Regions from separate parts of the uncultured Bacillus sp. genome, predicted to be linked through region 1. Evidence: a T-box and tRNA genes for the amino acid it is inferred to sense, from the RefSeq annotation. Region 1 holds a T-box; the other holds one or more tRNA genes.
The links. A T-box is a leader RNA that pairs with one kind of tRNA and senses whether it is charged. The one in region 1 lies ahead of thrS (threonine--tRNA ligase), so its partner is inferred to be a tRNA-Thr.

Region 1 (9,935 bases):
AAAAGCCCGTTTGACCGGACGACACAGGCGAAACGCCAGCCTGCTTCGACGATCAAGCCGTTACTGTACTATAAAGCGATCCAGAGCGGATTTACGCCAGTCACTTTGATGAAAAGCGAAGAAACCGAGTTTCAAATTGATGCAAAAGGAGAAACCTATTCTCCAAGCAACTATAACGGATACTACGCCAACAAGCCGATTACACTTTTGCAGGCGCTGGCGCTTTCCGACAACATTTACGCTGTGAAAACACATCTCTTTCTCGGCATGAACAAGCTCGTACAGGCGGCAAAGGAATTCGGCATCACTGCGCAGCTTCAAGCACTGCCGTCTCTGGCGCTTGGTACCGAACCCGTGCGCCCGATTGAGATGGTCAATGCCTATGCCATACTTGCAAATGGCGGGAAGCAAATCGAACCGACCTTTATTTCGAGGGTCACGGACGCAGCGGGACATGTGCTGTATGAAAACCCGAATCAGCATAAACAAGTGCTCGATGAAAAAGCCGCTTTTGTCACGGCGAGTATGATGACAGGCATGTTTGATCCGGATTTAAACGGCTATACGTCGGTAACCGGACGGACGATCGCCAACCGCCTGACAAGAACGTATGCGGGAAAATCAGGAACCACAAGCGCAGACAGCTGGATGATTGGTTTCAATCCGAAGCTGGCCGCAGGTGTTTGGACGGGCTATGATAAAAACAGCACCATCGACTCGGTCGAAGAAAAAAGCTATGCCAAAACGATTTGGGCTGACTTCATGGAGGATGCGCTCAAAGGAGAACCGGAAACTGCATTCAAACCGCCAAAAGGCGTAACCGGCGTGTACATTGATCCGGCAACAGGCTACACATCTGGCCCCGGCTGTGCAGCCAAGCACTACACGTATTTTGTGAAAGGCACTGAGCCATCAAACGTATGCTATGGGGCAGAACCAGCAAAACAAACAAAAGACCTGCATCCAGTCAAAGAGAAGCCTGCTTCACCGAAAAAGTGGTGGGACAAATGGCTGGGGCGAAATCATTGAAAATAACCCGTCTCCTCGGAGGCGGGTTATTCGTTGGTTCCTTCATCATCGATGGAAGCAATGTTACGCAATGGAGCTGAACAATCAGTTTCGGGAATCCTTCGAAGATAAAGTGGTGAATTCTCATTTCTTCGACGTCGGCTTTAATCTCCGAATCACCGACTCGAATGGTTTCATACATCATCTTACACTTAAAAATGAAAAACCCCGAGTCTTGGTTCGGCTCGGGATTTTCCATGTCCTATTTCTGTATCACCAGTTTACTCAATGTTTACGAAAAATAGTTCAAATATTCTAAAAGTTCACAGAAAGTTCACAAATTAATTGTCTTCCGGAAGCAGGCCTGTTTTTAATTCATCTGAGGACCGGTCCCATAGGCCCTGATCATGATTTTTCAGAAACTCGCCGAGCACACGCTTCGAGCTGTCGTCCATTTTATCAATGATAATTTTTCGTTTCATTGATTTATCCATTAGATTCACATGCTCAGGCAGCGATTTGTAGCCTCTTCTGATGCTTCTGTCGACCGTCAGTTCACAAGCTGTCACGCCCGCGTAATAAGGCCCCTCTTCTCTTCTGTCAATCGTCACCCATACAAGCCAGTATGGTTTGCCGTTTGGAACTTCTTCTTTATTCGGCAGAAATTTAATTCCTTTTTCAACGGTGCTGCGGGCGTGCATGGCACCGATGTCAACGAACGCTTCTTTTTCCTCTACATCGACGAATACAGGGGAAATGTTATCGAGGCTGAGTGCCCCTACGCCGAAACCGCCGTGTCCGTCTGTCGGATCACTTTTGATAATATTAAACCCGATTGATTTTTTCTTTTTTTCTTCCATGAGTTCTACCTCCTACAAAAGCGGTTGAAATATCGCTGAAAACAGCTGTAAAATCCGATCTCTTCCGGCATTTAGCAGTGGCCAAAGCACGTAAGATCCAAGCGGTGTCACAAACAGAACCAAAAAGACGATAAAGCCGTAGTTCTCCGCCTGCGTCATCTTGGCACGCACCCCCGGCGGAACAAGATCTTCGATTATTCGATAGCCATCGAGCGGAGGAAGCGGCAGCAGATTAAATAAAAACAAAACAAGATTCAGCTGTATCCAAATGGAAAAGAACTGATCAAGTCCCGTGCTGAATGCCGCAAGCAGCTCCATTCCGTATGCATGCATCAACACTAACAAAAAGAAACCGATAAACGCAAGAATCAGGTTACTGACGGGTCCGGCAATAGATACAAGCACGCCGGCAAGCCGAGGTTTCTTAAAGAAGCGGCGATTGACGGGAATAGGGCGCGCCCATCCGAAGCCGGCCACCAGAATCAAAATGGTTCCGAAAGGATCAAGGTGTTTAATGGGATTGAGTGTCAGTCTTCCTTGTTTTTTCGCCGTATCGTCACCGAACTTGTATGCGACATAAGCGTGGGCAAGCTCATGCACCGTAAACGACACAATTAACGTGATGACGAGGTATGGCATTAAAGATAACGGATAATATAAAAAACGGTCCAAGTGAGATATCCCTCTTTCTAAAAATGCAAGAATTTACTTTATTCAGTATACTATAAGAAGCCTCTTTTTCTAAAGAGAGGAAACGAGATAAAGGAGGATTCAGCACCCATGCCATACGTAACCGTCAAAATGCTCGAAGGCCGTACAGACGAGCAAAAACGCAATCTTGTCGAGAAAGTAACAGAAGCCGTAAAGGAAACAACCGGTGCTTCTGAAGAAAAAATTGTTGTATTTATAGAAGAAATGAGAAAAGATCATTATGCCGTCGCAGGCAAACGCCTGAGCGATATGGAATAATCTCTTATAAAGCCGGCGCTTCGCGCACCGGCTTTTTCTATCCCTATTGGGTCAGCTTCTCTATAATCGCTAAGAACGTCTTTTTCTCTTCGATTGTTAAACGTTCAAACATGCCGTCAATCAGCTGCTGTCGGTTTTCGATCATTTGTTCAGCTGTTCCCCGGCCCGATTCAGAAAGCGTAATCCATACAGTACGGCGGTCATTGTTATTTCTCGATCTTTCAATAAACCCCTCCTGTTCTAAATGATTCAGAGCAGTGGTTGTGGCAGAGGGAGAGAGTGTGACCTCCTTCAGAATATCCTTTATGGTGCAGCTCCCATGTCTGTATATAATCCGCAGAATAAATCCTCTTACATTATTCACATGTTTCGGAACGGTGGCTTCATCCAATAGTTTCGTGCTTTTCAAGTATTTTGTAAGTGCGTGATCCAGCATATTTGCTTCCAGTTTGTCATGGTCCATGTAGATTTCCCCATTTCGAGATGCATTCATAACATACGAACGATATGATTTACTTATTATTTTACTGATTCCGGATAGGGAAAGTCAAAAAAGCAAAATGAGAATTCACAGCTTTTCTCCTAGATACTTCGATTTTTCACCTGTTTAACTAGTTTATCTTTAAACGTCTGAAAAGGGACGTGTTCAATCAGCTGATCTCCGAATTGGCGGACGTTTACCGCGTCTTTCTGCTCTTCATGATCCCCGAGCACCAGCACGTACGGGATTTTCTGCACCTGCGACTCTCTGATTTTGTAGCCCAGTTTCTCATTACGCTCATCAATGCGGGCTCTTATTCCCAGCCGCTTCAGCTCTGCCTGCACCTTTCTGCAATAGTCCCAGTGAACGTGCGAAACCGGAATGATTTGAACCTGGATCGGTGCAAGCCAGACTGGGAATGCCCCGCCGAAATGCTCGATTAAAATGCCGAAGAAGCGGTCGATCGAGCCGAATACCGCTCTGTGTATGACAACAGGACGAACTTTTTCATTGTGTTCATTGATATATGTTAAATCAAATTTTTCCGGCATTTGAAAATCAAGCTGTATTGTCGCGCATTGGTGGCTTCGTTTCAGGGCATCTTTTATGTGAAAATCAATTTTCGGCCCGTAAAACGCCCCGTCGCCTTTATTAACCTCATAAGACAGGTTAAGCTCCTCAAGGACGTATGCTAAGGCACGTTCCGACGCTTCCCAAAGGCTGTCATCGCCTAATGAATCTTCCGGGCGAGTCGAGAGTTCGACTGAATACTCGAAGCCAAAAGTACGATATACCTCATCAATCAGCCGGATCGCTTCTTTGATCTCACTTTCAATCTGATCCTCTCGAACGAAGATATGGGCGTCATCTTGGCAGAACGTCCGGACGCGAAGCATTCCGTTTAAAGCACCGCTGTATTCATGGCGATGCACCTGGCCGAATTCCGCCATGCGAATCGGCAGATCCCGATACGAATACAGGCTGTTTTTAAAGATGAGCATATGTCCGGGACAATTCATCGGCTTCATTGCGAATCTTGTATCATCCACTTCTGAAAAATACATATTGTCGCGATAATGATCCCAGTGGCCTGACTGCTCCCATAACCGCTGATTCATCATAAATGGCGTACGCACCTCCTCGTAGCCAGCCTTTGTTTGCAGCTCACGCGAGAAGCGTTCCAGCTCATTGCGGATAATCTGCCCTTTTGGCAAATAAAACGGCATCCCCGGCGCTTCTTCAGAAAACATAAACAGCTCTAATTGTTTGCCCAGCTTGCGATGGTCTCGTTTTGCCGCTTCTTCCAGCGTATGCAGATGCGCATCGAGATCTTTTTTCTTTTGAAACGCAACCCCGTACACCCGCTGCAGGACTTCATTCTCGCTGTCTCCGCGCCAATAAGCGCCCGATACTCTTGTCAGTTTGAACGCCTTGATCATTCCTGTGGAAGGAAGATGCGGCCCGCGGCACAGGTCAACGAATTCTCCCTGCTGATACAGCGTGATATCCTCTCCGCGCGGAATATCCTTCAACATCTCCAGCTTAAACGGCTCGCCTTTTTTGGCAAACAGCTCTTCAGCCTCTTCGTAAGAAACCTCAATTCGTTTGATTTCAAGGTTCTCATTTATAATATTCTTCATTTCTTTTTCGATGGCCTCTAAGTCTCCTGATGTCAAGCTTTGCTCCAGCTTCATGTCATAGTAGAAGCCGTCTTCAATCACTGGACCTATCCCCAATGACACTTCTCCGTACAGACGTTTCACTGCTTGGGCCAGTACGTGCGCTGATGTGTGGCGAAGCACCTGCAAGCCTTCTTGGGAATCAAGTGTGACAATCGAAAGCTCAGCATCCTCCTCCAGCTTAAAGCTGAGATCAACGAGCTTGCCATTGACCTGGCCCGCAGCCGCCTTCTTTTGCAGACTGGAACTGATAGAACCAGCCGCTTCTTTGATTGTGATGCCTTTCGGATATTCCTTGATCTGTCCGTCCGGAAGCTGAATGTGTACATGTTTACTCATTTTTAAACACTCCTTCATCATTGTTGGATATAAAAAACACACCCGTCCCGCTGTAAAGGACGAGTGTGTGATGTACCCGTGGTTCCACCCAAATTCCCGACAAACGCTTTGTTTATCGGCTCGGTGCTGTAACGCAGCATAGACGGCATTGGATACTTCAGTTCCCCAATGCTGCTCCAAGGTGGTAAATGATCATCCTAAGCTGGGAAGCTCCCACCTTTCCTTCCCTCTCTGAAAACCGTAACGATCATTCATGTCCTTTTCATCGCATGTATTCAATTCATAAAAAAACACACCCATCCCTCTAAAAGGGACGAGTGTGTGATGTACCCGTGGTTCCACCCAAATTCCCGACAAACGCTTTGTTTATCGGCTCGGTGCTGTAACGCAGCATAGACGGCATTGGATACTTCAGTTCCCCAATGCTGCTCCAAGGTGGTAAATGATCATCCTAAGCTGGGAAGCTCTCACCTTTCCTTCCCTCTCTGAAAACCGTAATGATCATTCATGTCCTTTTCATCGCATGTATTTAGTTCATAAAAAAACACACCCATCCCTCTAAAAGGGACGAATGTGTTTATCATCCGTGGTTCCACCCAAATTCCCGATCAACACACATGGTGTATCGGCTTTAAGGTGCTGTAACGCAGCATGACGGTATCAGATACTCGATTTCCCCGATACGGCTCAAAGGCGGTAAGCTGCTTCCCCTGCGTTAGGAAGATCTCAGCTGTCCTTCCCTCTCTGGAAACCGTAAAAAGCATCTCGTGTCCTTATCAGTGCCTGTATACATTACTGATTGTTTGATGATTTCATATATTTTACAATACATTTTCAGAAACCGCAATTTGTTCTGTTAAAAAAAAGCAAAAGAAACGGAGCATTTCTTTTGCTTGGTATGGTTAACAAATCTGCTTCAGTTCTTCTATGTATTGAAGCGCTTCGTCATATTCTTCATTTGTATATTTTTGTTTGCTTTTGATTGTAAAGACTTTTTCTTTCTTTTCCTCGGCCTCAAGCCCGTCAAAGTAAAGGATCGTGGAAACCAGCTCTAAAAACCGTGATGAACGGCTGTTTACACTGTCGATATAGCCTTTGATATCGGGCATATCCAGATCAGCATGGTCTAAAAATGCGGAGCCTGTCTCAGTCAGCGAATAACGGTATTGAAAGTAGCCGCCCTTTTTTTCCTTCACTTCATGCAGAAATCCAAGATTGCACAGCTCTTCAATCTGGAGCGTCAGTTCCTCTGAATACGGTCCGTAAAAGTGAAAATCATATTTCTCATAGAAAGGAAACTGCATTTTCTTTGCAATATAAATCATTTTCTGCAGCTTCTTCCGCCCGATGATTTCTCCAGAATCCGAGAACACCTTCATCAGTTTTGCATGTTCTTTCAACAAATTCCCGACATCTCCTTTTTCCTTCTTTCCAATTTCTATGTCAGTCCCAGCAGCTGCCGGATTTTCATTTTCGCTTCCGGATGTTCAGAGCCGTCACAAATCAGGTCCTTCGGATAGTACAGCTTGTGGTCCGTCCGCCTTTTCCCGGAGATGGATTCCACAATAGCCGACTGTCTGGACAGCTCTTTAATTTGGCCGCTTTGCGTCAAGAGATGGATCGGCAGACGCTCCTCTTCTTCTCCAGGACGGTAAAAATCGTATGGCAGATCTGAAGAAGAATCGACGACCAAATAATAGCTCGGATCGATTCCCGCCTCTTTGAACAATGAAGTCAGCTCAAAATAAGCCGACATTTCTTCATTCGGATTGAATTCAACGTATTGGAACAGCTGGCGGTTAATGAATCTGCGGCACAAATCGGATAAAATTGCGTCTTCTTCATCCTCCCAGGCCTGGAAGTAATACAAAATAATAGATTCATCCAGCTTCACATAATCCTCCAGGGTCAATTTCCCTTCAAAAATAGAATAGAAATGAACCGGAGCGTGAGTGAAGACATAGCCTTCATCGTGCAGCTGCTTCGCCCTGTGAAGAATCTTCGTTAAAATAACCTCTGCGCTTCTTGTCACTGGATGGAAATACACCTGCCAGTACATTTGGTAGCGGCTCATGATATAGTCTTCGACAGCGTGCATCCCGCTTTCTTTAATGACGATCTGATCCTCGCGCGGGCGCATCACCCGAAGAATCCGCTCCATATCAAAATGGCCGTAGCTGACGCCCGTATAATATGCGTCGCGCTGCAGGTAATCCATGCGGTCTGCGTCTATCTGACTAGAAATCAGGCTGACCACTTGCTTGTTTTTATATGTTTTGGCAATGACTTCAGCAACATCCTGCGGGAAACGCGGGCTCACCTTTCTGAGCACCTGATTGACCTCCGTGTCCCCCAAAATGATACCTCTTGTAAAATCTTCGTGGTCAAGGTGAAAGACTTTTTCAAATGAATGCGAGAACGGCCCGTGCCCGAGATCATGAAGCAGCGCCGCAGCCAAACAGAGTTCGCGCTCACTGTCATCCCATTCAGGGCGGCCTTTAAAGACGTCATCAACCATTCTCCTGACAATTTCATAGACACCGAGAGAATGGTTGAACCGGCTATGCTCAGCGCCGTGGAACGTCAAATACGTCGTGCCAAGCTGCTTAATTCTGCGGAGACGCTGAAATTCGCGGGTTCCGATCAAATCCCATATCAGCTTGTCCCGAACATGAACATAGCGGTGCACCGGATCTTTAAACACTTTTTCTTCTGATAATTTTCCATTTGGATACGCCATCGTCATTCCCTCTTTTTTTTAGCCGTGTTTCTATTATATCGACTCTATTCTTTGAAAACATCCTTGAATTTGCCCGGCGATTTGTTCCATCTTTACGAAAAACACGTTATGTGAAGCAAAAAAGCCTGACCTGAGGGCCGAGGCTATGAAAAAATATGTTTTTACTTTTTTATTTTCTTTTTTACTTTGTCAATCAGCTCATCCTCTGTCGGAGCTGACAGCGGGCGATTGTTCACAAAAGCAAATGATTTTTTCCGTCCGGGTCCGCAATAAGATTGGCATCCTACCTCAACCTTTGCGTCCGGGTCCACTTCTTTTAAACGCGGCAGCAATGTTTTGATATTAGTGGCTTGGCAATCATCACACACTCGAAATTCATTAGCCATGACGTACGCTTCCCTTCATTTCTATGTTCATCTATGTGAATAACCTAAAATCGCTTTTCAAAAAAAATCACATCACTCTTCATTTTACAAGGATTCGACTGTTCCTGCAAGCCGCTCCATCCTTCGTATCTCCTATTCTTTCAGCCAACTTGTATAAATATTTTCCAAACTGGACATTCTAATACCATGAAAAGAAAAATGGGAGTTGAGATAAATGACAAAACAGCGACAAGACGCTTGGTCAGAGGAAAACGATCTGCTTTTAGCCGAAACAGTGCTTCGGCATGTGAGGGAGGGCAGCACTCAGCTGAACGCCTTTGAAGAAGTCGGAGATAAATTAAACCGGACATCTGCAGCCTGCGGATTCAGATGGAACGCGGTAGTCCGCCATCAATATGAAAAAGCGCTTCAACTTGCGAAAAAACAGCGAAAACAGCGGATGAGAGCGCTCGGAAACGGGCAGCCTGCGAAAAAAAGGCTATTATATCAGCCTCCTGCGGTTGATCCTGAAATCATTCAAGAAACCGCTGCAGAGGAGCCTGTTAAAACAGACGCACCAGCAGCTGAAAATGAGCAGCAGCCTTTAATGTCAGGCGAACACATGCCTTTTGTGGATGAAAGCTTTAAGGAAGAGTTAGCTAGTCTATCACACTTATTGTCTCCCCAAACGCCTGCAGCCGCGCCTGAGATGACGATGACGATGAATGATGTGATCCGCTTCCTGCAGAATTACGAAGGCAATAATGAGCAATCATCGGCATTAAAAATGGAAAATGAGCGTTTAAAGAAAGAAAATCAGGAATTGCAAAGCAAAACGGAACAGCTTGAGGCAGAAGTACAAAAGCTTGAAAAAGACCAAAAAACGATCCAAGAAGATTATGAAACCTTGGTGAAAATTATGAATAGAGCCAGAAAGCTAGTTTTATTTGAAGAAGATGAACATGCCTCTCCGTCCTTCAAAATGGACCGAAACGGCAATTTAGAAAAAATGGCAGAGTAAGTTAGAAAAATCCCAAAACAGCAACTGGTTTTGGGATTTTCTCCATGTACAAAATCCCCTTTTCCATTGAGAAAACAGGATTTTATTATTTTGCAGCTGGCTCCGCTATTCTTGTAAAATGAGGCCAAGCTTATGCGAATCTATTAAGACATGTGAGCCGCCTCGGCCGTTTTTTGTTTCCGAGGCGCAGCGGAAATGACCAGAAGCCCAAGCATCATCAGTGTAATGCCGAGCCACGAGGAAAATGAAAGCATTTCCCCTATGAAAAACACGCCCAGCAATGAGGCCGTCAGCGGTTCAGCTAAAGACAGCGTGACCGCCGCCGAGGCCGGAACCCCCGTAAGGCCTTTCACAAACAAGAAGTATGCGGCACATGTTGCTATTAGACCGATGTAAAGACTCGTTCCCAATCCTCTCGGGGTCAATATCCACGAGATATCTGACTGCCATAAAAGCGGCGTCAGCAGAATGGC
Region 2 (9,935 bases), on a different contig from region 1:
CTCCATGTCCCGGGAAATGTTTGAGGGCAGAGGCGATATCTTGCCGCTGCAAACCTTTCATCGTATATAAACCGAGTCGTGCTGTCAGTTCTCGATTAGAGCTGAATGACCGTACGCCGATTACCGGATTATCAGGATTATTATTAATGTCCATGACGGGGCTGAAATCCGTATTAATGCCTAAGGCAGAGAGCTCCTTTCCAATAATGGTGCCGGTCTGATAGGCGTTGATTCTGCTTCTAGCTGCGCCCAGCGCCATATTCCCTGGGAAATTAGTGCCCTCCCCTAATCTCGTTACGATACCGCCTTCCTGATCAATACTCAGCATGAGCGGAATTTTGGGGCTCGCCTTTTGGTAAGCGTCAGTAAGCTGTACAGTTTGCTGTGTTGTTTTTACATTTTCTGCAAAAAGGATGACGCCGCCGAATTGATACTTCTTGATAAGGCCTGCGACTTCCTCATTCATTTCTGTGAAGGCTTGCGGAGAAGACTCGCCCTCCTTTTGCCAATTTCTGAAATCAGGCATCAGCATCTGGCCGAGTTTTTCATCTAACGTCATGCGATTGACAATCTGCTTGGCGTCAGCTGAGCCGCTGGATGAAGTAGCTTTTGTCTGACTGGCGCCAAGAAAACATGAAAAAAAGAGAACGGCTGAAAGGATAAGCGGAAATACAGGTTTCATATAAACTTCCTCCTATCGTCGAATCATTCATTCCATCGCTTCATAGATCGCGGTAATGACGCTCCCGTAACTGCCTGTTGGAAATTGATCACCCTCAAACACATTTGGATTTTCCTCTGGATCAGCAACTGGTGAATGCTTTTTGTTTGTTAATAATGCAATGCCTAAATTGAATGTTGGATCAACGATTGTAACTGTCCCTGTCCAGCCGGTATGTCCGTAAGCATTTTCGCTGGCATAAGGGCCAAACATCCATTCCATGCTTTTACTTCCGTTTCGACGCCAGCCAAGAGCGAATGTCGGATCTGTTGCTGAAGGTGCTGTAAATAGGTCGGCTGTTTTCTGATCAAATAAAGAAATGTTTCGGTGTGATCCTTTGTTTAACATGACCTGCAGCAGAATGGCCATATCATCTGCATTTGAGAACAATCCGGCATGGCCAGACACACCATCCATTGAGTAAAACGCTTTTTCGTCATGAACTTCTCCTTGCAGCGTGTTAGTACGGATATTAGGGAAATGAATAACGCCGTCCCGTGTATTGCCCATACGCTCAGTAGCTGCGAACTGCTTTGGTTTAAAGCCTTTTTGCAGCGGATTATACAAGGTATGCTTCAGCTTCAGCGGCTTGTAGAGCTCTTGCTCCGCGTAGACATCAAGCGGTTTGCCGGTGAGTTTTTCGACAATACAGCCGAGGAGCATATATCCAATGTCACTGTAAACGTGTTTTGTCCCTGTATGATAATCGAGCGGAATTTTCGTCAAATATTCAACCGTTTTGTCCCGCTCCTGAGAATAGTACATGCCGGCTTTTTCCGGCGTGTAAAAGTAAAAGCTTGAGGGGAGTCCTGATTGGTGATGGAGGACATCAATGACACGAATCTTGTCTTTTCCTTTAATAAGGTCTCCCGGCTGATCCTTGAAATCAGGCAAATATGCAGAAATCTTTTCATAGACATCGAGTTTTCCTTGGGTGACTAAGCGCTGCAATGCAAAATTAGTTGCATACATTTTTGTATTTGAGGCTAAGTCAAACATCGTGCGGGTTTTCATTTTGGTCGGGCGTCTCAGCAGTTCTGATCCTTCGTACTTTTTACTGTAGCCGTATGCTTCTTTTTTTATGATGCGGCCATCCTTCACGACGACAAGAACGGCGCCTGGAAATCCTGCTGCAATATCCCGTTCTATCATCTGATCAACCTTCCTTAGTTTCTTCGACGAGAATTGTACAGTTTCTGCATTTATGGTTTTCGGCCCCACTTGGTAGTCTGCTGTTTGTGCGTAGGTTTCGTTTGGCGTCAATATAGATAGGGTGAAAATGGCACTGAATAAGAACAATAATTTTGTTTTCACTGTCTTGCTCCTTTCCGTGCGTCTATCCGCTTACTATTCCTGAAACAGAAACCATTTAATCGAACTGAGAAGCCATTTCTTCTTTATATCCGAATGCATAGGTCAATAAAAAGCCGGCCGCGTAGGAAATAAAGAGTCCGATGATATACAGAATGATTTGGGAAGAAAGGACGAGAAAGGAAAGCGGCAGCCCGGAGACACCAATCGCAATGGTGGCTACCTGAAAATAAGCCTGAAAGGCGCCGCCGATTCCAGCTCCTAAGCACGCTGTTAAAAACGGCCGGCCAAGTGGCAGCGTGACTCCGAAAATAAGCGGTTCGCCAATTCCGAGCAGCCCCGACGGAAGCCCACCGGCGATTGCTTTTCTCAATGTTGATTTTTTCGTTTTCACAAAGATGGCAAAGGCGGCGCCTACCTGTCCCGCGCCTCCCATAGCCAAAATAGGGAGCAGAGGATCATTGCCGATCGAATTGATCAGTTCCATGTGCACAGGCGTCAAGCCTTGATGCAGTCCGGTCACGACGAGAGGTAGGAAGGTAGCGCCCAGAATAAAGCCTGCAGCGATGCCGCCGATGTCCAAGATGGACAGAAGGCCGGATGTAATAGCATCAGAAATAAAGCCGCCTAAAGGCATAAATACGACATACGTTACGATTCCGGTGATTAACAGTGAAACGGTTGGGGTGACAATGATATCGAGTGATTGAGGAATAAAACGGCGGATAAATTGTTCGGTGTAAGCAATGAATATGGCTGCGAAAAGAACCCCAATCAAACCTCCCCTGCCCGGAAGAAGCTGTTCTCCGAATAAACTGATCTTTGCGATCTCCGGATTCATAATCAAGATCCCCGCCAGAGCTCCAAGAGCGGGTGTCCCGCCAAATTCTTTCGATGCGTTAATGCCGACGAGAATGCCGAGATAAGTGAACAATCCTGATCCGATGACTGTCAGGATAATAGCGATTTGTGATTCTGCAGAGAGCCAGCCGGCTTGAATGATTGCTTTGGTAATCCCAGTGATTAAACCGGAAGCGACAAGTGCGGGAATAAGAGGGATAAAGATGCTGGCAATTTTACGTAAGAAAAGTTTAAAAGGAGTGGCGTTTTTTCGATTTATGTCGGCTTTCTTTTTGGCCGCAGCTTCTTTGACGTCGACACCTTCTTCTGCTGACACGAGCTTTGAGAAAGCGGCTGTGACATGGTTGACGACTCCTGTGCCGAGGATGATTTGTATGGTTTCAGCTTCGACGACCCCCAATACGCCGTCAAGCTCTCTTAAAGCCTGAGCATCTGCTTTGCTTTCATCATAAGGCGTAATACGCAGGCGTGTCATGCAATGTGTATATGAGGAAATATTGGATTTTCCTCCGCATAGCTCAAGGATTTTCTTTGCGAGATGATTGTAGTTATTTTCTTTGCTCATCAAAACCCCTCCTCTTCCAGATGCCTTATTTTTTTCTCATAGATTGTATGGCTGCTTTCGTTTTATCGATATAGCCGGTTGTTTCTTCATACTGCTCAGCCGCCATGCCTAAAAACAAAACATCAATCATAAAAAGCTGGGCGAGGCGGGAGGAAGTGGCTGCACTTCGAATCAGGGCTTCGTTGGAGTGCGTTGTGTACAACGGGACATCAGCCAGCGCGGAGACGGATGTCTGGCTGAATTGTGTCAGACTGATCGTTGTGATGCCTTTTTCCTTAGCCATCGTGATCAGTTCAATGATTTCCTGCGTCTCTCCCGAAAACGAAATAGCGAATACGATGTCATCCTTATCTGCATTTGCGATTAATGATGCCACAAGATGAGTGTCTGTGAACGCGGTTGCTTGTTTATGAATGCGAAGCCACTTTTGCTGGGCGTCCTTGGCGACAATGCCGGAAGCCCCGACGCCGATAAAATGCACGGTATGAGCTTTGAGAAGCAGAGAAACCGCTCGTTCAAGCTCTTTGTAGTCCATCAGGTCTGAAGTATCCTGAATGGCTTGAATGGCATTGCCGGCCGCTTTTTCAGAAATGGAGGACAGCGGTTCGCGAGGCGCAATGTCCCGATAGCCTTGTACAGCAGGTTTTGCCAGATCGCCTGCCACTCTCATTTTTAAATCTTGAAATCCCTTTAGTCCGAGCGATTTGCAGAGCCTGATGACGGCAGCGTCACTTGAATTGGCTAAGGCACTGATTTCGCTGACAGTGCTTTCTATAGCTTTGTGGGGATGAGTTAAGATGTAATCTGCAAGTTTACGCTCGGATGGGGGAAGCTTGTGCTTCATTGATTGGATGATCGCTAAACCGCCTGTTGCCATTCTTGGTCTCTCCTTATCTTGAATGGTAATGTTCGATTGCTTTGTCTATAAAACCGTTTGTTTCATCAAGCAATGTTTTAGCTTGTTCCTGATCTGTGCTTGTTTTGAGCATGACGATTGCTGTTTTGACGTGATGATTGGCTTTTTCCAGAGTGTGTCTGGCTGTGTCGTATGAAGCGTTTGTGAGGCTTTGGATGATACTGATGGCGCGTTCCTTTAATTTTTTGTTGCTGACATTGACGTCTACCATCAAGTTTTCGTAAACCTTGCCGATTTTGACCATTACAGCGGTGGATATCATGTTTAGAATCATTTTATGAGCAGTTGCGGCTTTCATACGTGTTGATCCTGTAATGGCCTCAGGTCCGACGACAACCTCAATGCTGTGATCCGCATCTTTGCTGATGGCGGAATTTTCATTACAGGTAAGGGCGATGGTGTGTGCTCCGACTTTACGGGCGTATGTTAGGGCGCCTGCGGCATAAGGTGTGCGACCGCTTGCTGCGATGGCAATGACGGTGTCGTTTGAAGTGAGTTGTATGTTTTTTAAATCTTCGGCTCCTGCTTTTTCACTGTCTTCAATGCCCTCTGCTGCCTGCAAAAATGCTTTAGGTCCGCCAGCCATGATTCCGATGACCTGATCTGGGCTTACGCTGTAGGTGGGAGGACATTCAACAGCATCCATGACACCGAGTCTGCCGCTTGTACCGGCGCCTGTGTATATGAGCCGGCCTCCATTTTGAAACGAGTCGTACGCGCAGTCTACAGCTGTTTTGATATCGGGGAGAACCTGCTGAACGGCGGCTGCGACTTTCAAATCTTCGTTGTTGATCATTTTGAGGATGCCGAGTGTGTTTGCTTTGTGGATTTCAGCTGTTTGGCTATTGCGTGATTCCGTTGTAAGACGGTGAAGGTTTAATGGTTTTGACATGAGGAGGCCCCCTGTTTAAAAATAATGTATCTCAATATTCAGTATATTCATTTCTGTTATGATATTTCAACTATGTTTTGAAATTTTTGAAATTCTATTTCACTCAAGACTATAAGAAGTAATGAAGGATCAGCTGCTCTCCAAGCGGTCCGATTCTTCGCCGTCCTTTATCAAGAAACCCGCTTTTCATATAAAGGTGCTTTGCACGTGTGTTCAGATGATTGACGGCCAAAATAATTTCATCACACCATGGGAAATAACCGCTCACAAAAGAGGGAAGCTGAAGCATTGCTTTTTTTGCATAGCCTTTTCCGTGATGCACTGCGTGTAACGACAGAGAGCTGAGCAGTAAAGCAAATGGATTGTTAGAATATGGAGCAAGCGTTTCTTTTGATGTATGTAAAATGAAAAAACCGACTGGCAAATCGTCTTTTAAGATGACTACCGGATACCGGTCCCGTATGCTCAGGGCCTGAGTCAGCACCTCTTTCGGGAGTGAGGTAAATCGTTTGTCATCGTTTTTTAGCGTAAATGATTGGAGCTCCGGCAAATGTTCAGGCTTATAGAAGGATAAAGAAATGTCTTGAGTCATGTGATGCCCTCCTTACAATATGTCGTCTAACTGGTTTTCCGAAATGACATGGTAGCCTGCTTGTTTTAACAATGCGGCGGTCACTCCGCTGCCGGGGATTTTTTGGCCGGAGAATGTACCGTTATAGATAAAACCGCTTCCGCACGACGGACTGTTTTCTTTTAATATGACGGTAGAGGCATTGATTTCTTTTGCGTAAGCTAATGTTTTAGCAGCGCCTTCCATATATAATTCTGTTACATCTTCTCCTGAAACTGTCACGATTTTAGCGGTTCCATTGAGAACATCCTCGCCGGTGCCTCCGATGATTTCTGCAGGTTCACGGGGAGTTGAGAAGCCGCCGAGAAGCTCAGGACAAGCCATGACTGCTTCATTTTCATCGATGAGTTTTCTGATTTTCTCCGATGCGGCGTGAGAGCCGTTATATCTGCATTCAATGCCGCCAAGGCAAGAGCTGACTAGTATCATATTGGTTTCTCCTCTCTTGGTTTGCTTGTTTCTATCATAAAAGAAATGATAAATGTTGGGAGGCTTTTTCAGTTAAAAAAGGAGTTAAAAAGTTTGAAAATAAAAAATTTAATTTTTCTCTTTACAAAGGGGGTGTAACCTGTATATAATAACTTTTGTCAGCTCGACGAGAACACAAACGGCCCGTTGGTCAAGCGGTTAAGACACCGCCCTTTCACGGCGGTAACACGGGTTCGAATCCCGTACGGGTCACCATTTGGAGGATTAGCTCAGCTGGGAGAGCATCTGCCTTACAAGCAGAGGGTCGGCGGTTCGAGCCCGTCATCCTCCACCATTTTGCCGGTGTAGCTCAATTGGTAGAGCAACTGACTTGTAATCAGTAGGTTGGGGGTTCAAGTCCTCTTGCCGGCACTCTTTTCTTAACATTAATATGGAGGGGTAGCGAAGTGGCTAAACGCGGCGGACTGTAAATCCGCTCCCTCAGGGTTCGGCAGTTCGAATCTGCCCCCCTCCACCATTATTATTGGGCTATAGCCAAGCGGTAAGGCAACGGACTTTGACTCCGTCATGCGTTGGTTCGAATCCAGCTAGCCCAGTCACAGACACCTTTGACCAAAAGGTGTCTTTTTTTCTTTTTAAAATCGTTCCAACTTCTAACTGTTCAGTCTGTATAATAATTTTAAAAATATGTTAAGGTAGTTTATTCACGAATTACCATCTACACCCTGCCAAAAATTTGATAAACTTATTTTATAAAAAAATTGAAACCTTTTGAAACGAAGCTCGTATACATACAGACCGGTGAAGGCAGAGGTTAGATAAATATGGAAATGATGATTAAAAAGAGAATTAAACAAGTCAAAAAAGGCGACCAAGATGCATTTGCGGACATCGTAGATATTTACAAGGATAAAATTTATCAGCTTTGCTACCGTATGCTTGGTAATGTGCATGAGGCAGAGGATATTGCACAGGAGGCTTTCATCAGAGCGTACGTTAATATCGACAGTTTTGATATTAACCGGAAATTTTCAACTTGGCTTTATCGAATCGCGACCAATTTGACTATTGACCGCATTCGCAAAAAGAAGCCGGATTATTACCTCGATGCTGAGGTGGCTGGTACGGAAGGCTTGACCATGTATTCACAAATCGCCGCAGATGGGGTTTTGCCTGAAGATGCAGTTGTGTCGCTGGAGCTCTCAAACACGATTCAGCAGAAAATTTTAAAGCTTCCTGACAAATACAGAACAGTTATCGTATTAAAGTATATTGACGAACTCTCATTAATTGAAATCGGCGAGATTCTGAACATTCCTGTAGGAACTGTGAAAACGCGGATTCACAGAGGCAGAGAGGCTCTCAGAAAACAATTAAGGGATCTTTAAGTGGGGTGATGAAATGAGCTGTCCTGAACAAATTGTGCAGCTTATGCATATGCATCTTGATGGAGATATCCTTCCAAAAGATGAACACGTATTAAATGAACATCTGGAGACATGCGAGAAATGCAGAAAGCATTTTTATGAGATGGAAAAATCTATAGCGCTCGTCCGGAGCACATCGCATGTCGAAGCCCCCGCGGATTTTACCGCTAATGTCATGGCAAAATTGCCTAAGGAGAAGAAAAGAGCTTCTGTGAAAAGATGGTTCAGAACCCATCCCGTTATCGCAGCTGCTGCGGTATTTATCATTTTGATGGGCGGAGGTTTTTTTAACAGCTGGCATAATGACCAAAATTTCAGTGTGTCCAAGCAGCCGAATCTTGTGGTGCATAACCACACTGTGACCGTGCCGGAAGGTGAGACGGTCAAAGGTGATGTTACAGTCAAAAACGGCAAGCTGATTATTAAAGGCAAAATAGACGGGGATGTAACTGTTGTAAACGGCGAAAAGTATATGGCCTCTGCTGGACAAGTCACCGGTCAGATTGAAGAAATCAATCAATTATTCGATTGGACATGGTACAAGATGAAGTCTGCGGGGAAAAGTGTAGTCAATGCATTAAATCCGAAAGGAAAAGAGTAAAGCGCGTAATCGCTTTGCTCTTTTTTTATGGGCTGAGAGGGCTGGCACATTTCACTTGCCAAATCGAAATGTGGTATAATGGGCTCGCTATGTAAAGTACATATGCGTAACACGTAAAACACAAAATGCGAAATACGAAATGACTGAAATCTTGGAGGACGAGGAAATGGCTTTTGAGGATATCCCTTTTTTGCAGTACCTCGGCAATGCCGTTGATATTCTCCTTGTTTGGTATGTGATATATAAATTGATTATGGTGATACGCGGCACGAAAGCGGTTCAGCTGTTAAAAGGAATTGTCGTGATCGTGCTTGTCCGTATGGCCAGCCAATATTTGGGCCTCAGCACGCTTCAATGGCTGATGGACCAAGCGATAACATGGGGATTTTTAGCAATTATTATTATTTTTCAGCCTGAGCTGAGAAGAGCGCTTGAACAGCTTGGCCGCGGCCGCTTTTTTTCAAGGAGCGGCACGCCTGTGGAGGAAGCGCAGCAGAAAACAATTGAGGCCATCACAAAAGCAATCAATTATATGGCGAAACGCCGTATAGGCGCCCTGCTGACCATTGAGCGGGATACCGGAATGGGAGATTATATCGAGACCGGCATACCTTTAAATGCCAAAGTCAGCTCTGAGCTGCTGATCAATATTTTTATTCCAAACACTCCGCTTCATGATGGTGCAGTGATTATGAAGAATAATGAAATTGCCGCTGCCGCCTGTTATCTGCCGCTTTCAGAAAGCCCGTTTATTTCAAAAGAACTGGGCACGCGGCATAGAGCGGCTGTCGGCATCAGTGAAGTAACAGACAGTTTGACGATTATTGTGTCTGAAGAGACCGGCGGCGTCAGTGTGGCGAAGAACGGAGACCTTCACAGAGAGCTGACGGAAGAAGCGCTGAAAGAAATGCTTGAAGCCGAGTTTAAGAAAAACACCAGAGACACTTCTTCTAACCGCTGGTATTGGAGGGGCAAGAAAAATGGATAAATTCTTAAACAACCGCTGGGCTGTGAAAATTATTGCTCTGCTTTTCGCGCTCTTGCTTTATGTGGCGGTTAACAGCAATCAAGCACCGACTCCGAAAAAACCGGGTGAATCTTTCTTTCCGACATCAACAACTGATGAAGCAACACTGACCGATATCCCGGTCAAAGCGTATTATGATGATGAAAATTACGTCGTGACAGGTGTTCCGCAAACGGTGAATGTCACGATAAAAGGCTCGACAAGCGCCGTGAAAAAGGCTAGGCAGACCAAGAATTTTGAAATATATGCCGACATGGAAAATTTAAAAACCGGCACACATAAGGTTGAGCTAAAGGCCAAAAACGTGTCGGATGGGCTGACAATCTCTATCAATCCGTCTGTTACGACAGTTACTATTCAAGAACGGACGACCAAAAGCTTTCCTGTAGAAGTGGAGTACTACAATAAAAGCAAGATGAAAAAAGGCTATTCTCCGGAGCAGCCGATTGTCAGTCCGAAAAATGTGCAGATTACCGGATCTAAAAATGTGATTGATAATATTTCTCTTGTAAAAGCTTCAGTGAATTTGGAAAACGCAGATGAAACGATTGAAA

Region 2: it has a tRNA-Thr gene. The T-box ahead of thrS (threonine--tRNA ligase) is inferred to sense a tRNA for this amino acid. The anticodon was not compared.

Annotation. Positions count from the first base shown of each region.
Region 1 is NZ_CATYRA010000001.1:390,268-400,202, forward strand. Features, by position in the region: gene Q5C82_RS01905 (transglycosylase domain-containing protein) at 1-1,029, shown strand, start outside; gene Q5C82_RS01910 (YwhD family protein) at 1,350-1,868, opposite strand; gene Q5C82_RS01915 (site-2 protease family protein) at 1,881-2,540, opposite strand; gene Q5C82_RS01920 (2-hydroxymuconate tautomerase) at 2,649-2,837, shown strand; gene Q5C82_RS01925 (MarR family transcriptional regulator) at 2,881-3,300, opposite strand; gene thrS (threonine--tRNA ligase) at 3,420-5,336, opposite strand; T-box leader at 5,389-5,611, opposite strand; T-box leader at 5,643-5,865, opposite strand; gene Q5C82_RS01935 (hypothetical protein) at 5,945-6,100, opposite strand; gene Q5C82_RS01940 (YwgA family protein) at 6,239-6,739, opposite strand; gene Q5C82_RS01945 (HD domain-containing protein) at 6,775-8,076, opposite strand; gene Q5C82_RS01950 (DUF1450 domain-containing protein) at 8,238-8,462, opposite strand; gene rsfA (prespore-specific transcription regulator RsfA) at 8,677-9,462, shown strand; gene Q5C82_RS01960 (carboxylate/amino acid/amine transporter) at 9,606-9,935, opposite strand, start outside.
Region 2 is NZ_CATYRA010000012.1:11,716-21,650, forward strand. Features, by position in the region: gene Q5C82_RS17275 (glycoside hydrolase family 3 protein) at 1-682, opposite strand, end outside; gene pbp4b (penicillin binding protein PBP4B) at 710-2,035, opposite strand; gene Q5C82_RS17285 (PTS transporter subunit EIIC) at 2,091-3,458, opposite strand; gene Q5C82_RS17290 (MurR/RpiR family transcriptional regulator) at 3,484-4,335, opposite strand; gene murQ (N-acetylmuramic acid 6-phosphate etherase) at 4,349-5,266, opposite strand; gene Q5C82_RS17300 (GNAT family N-acetyltransferase) at 5,376-5,858, opposite strand; gene Q5C82_RS17305 (DUF523 domain-containing protein) at 5,871-6,326, opposite strand; tRNA gene Q5C82_RS17310 (tRNA-Glu) at 6,507-6,581, shown strand; tRNA gene Q5C82_RS17315 (tRNA-Val) at 6,585-6,660, shown strand; tRNA gene Q5C82_RS17320 (tRNA-Thr) at 6,665-6,737, shown strand; tRNA gene Q5C82_RS17325 (tRNA-Tyr) at 6,759-6,843, shown strand; tRNA gene Q5C82_RS17330 (tRNA-Gln) at 6,851-6,922, shown strand; gene sigW (RNA polymerase sigma factor SigW) at 7,151-7,714, shown strand; gene rsiW (anti-sigma-W factor RsiW) at 7,728-8,354, shown strand; gene cdaA (diadenylate cyclase CdaA) at 8,521-9,342, shown strand; gene cdaR (CdaA regulatory protein CdaR) at 9,335-9,935, shown strand, end outside.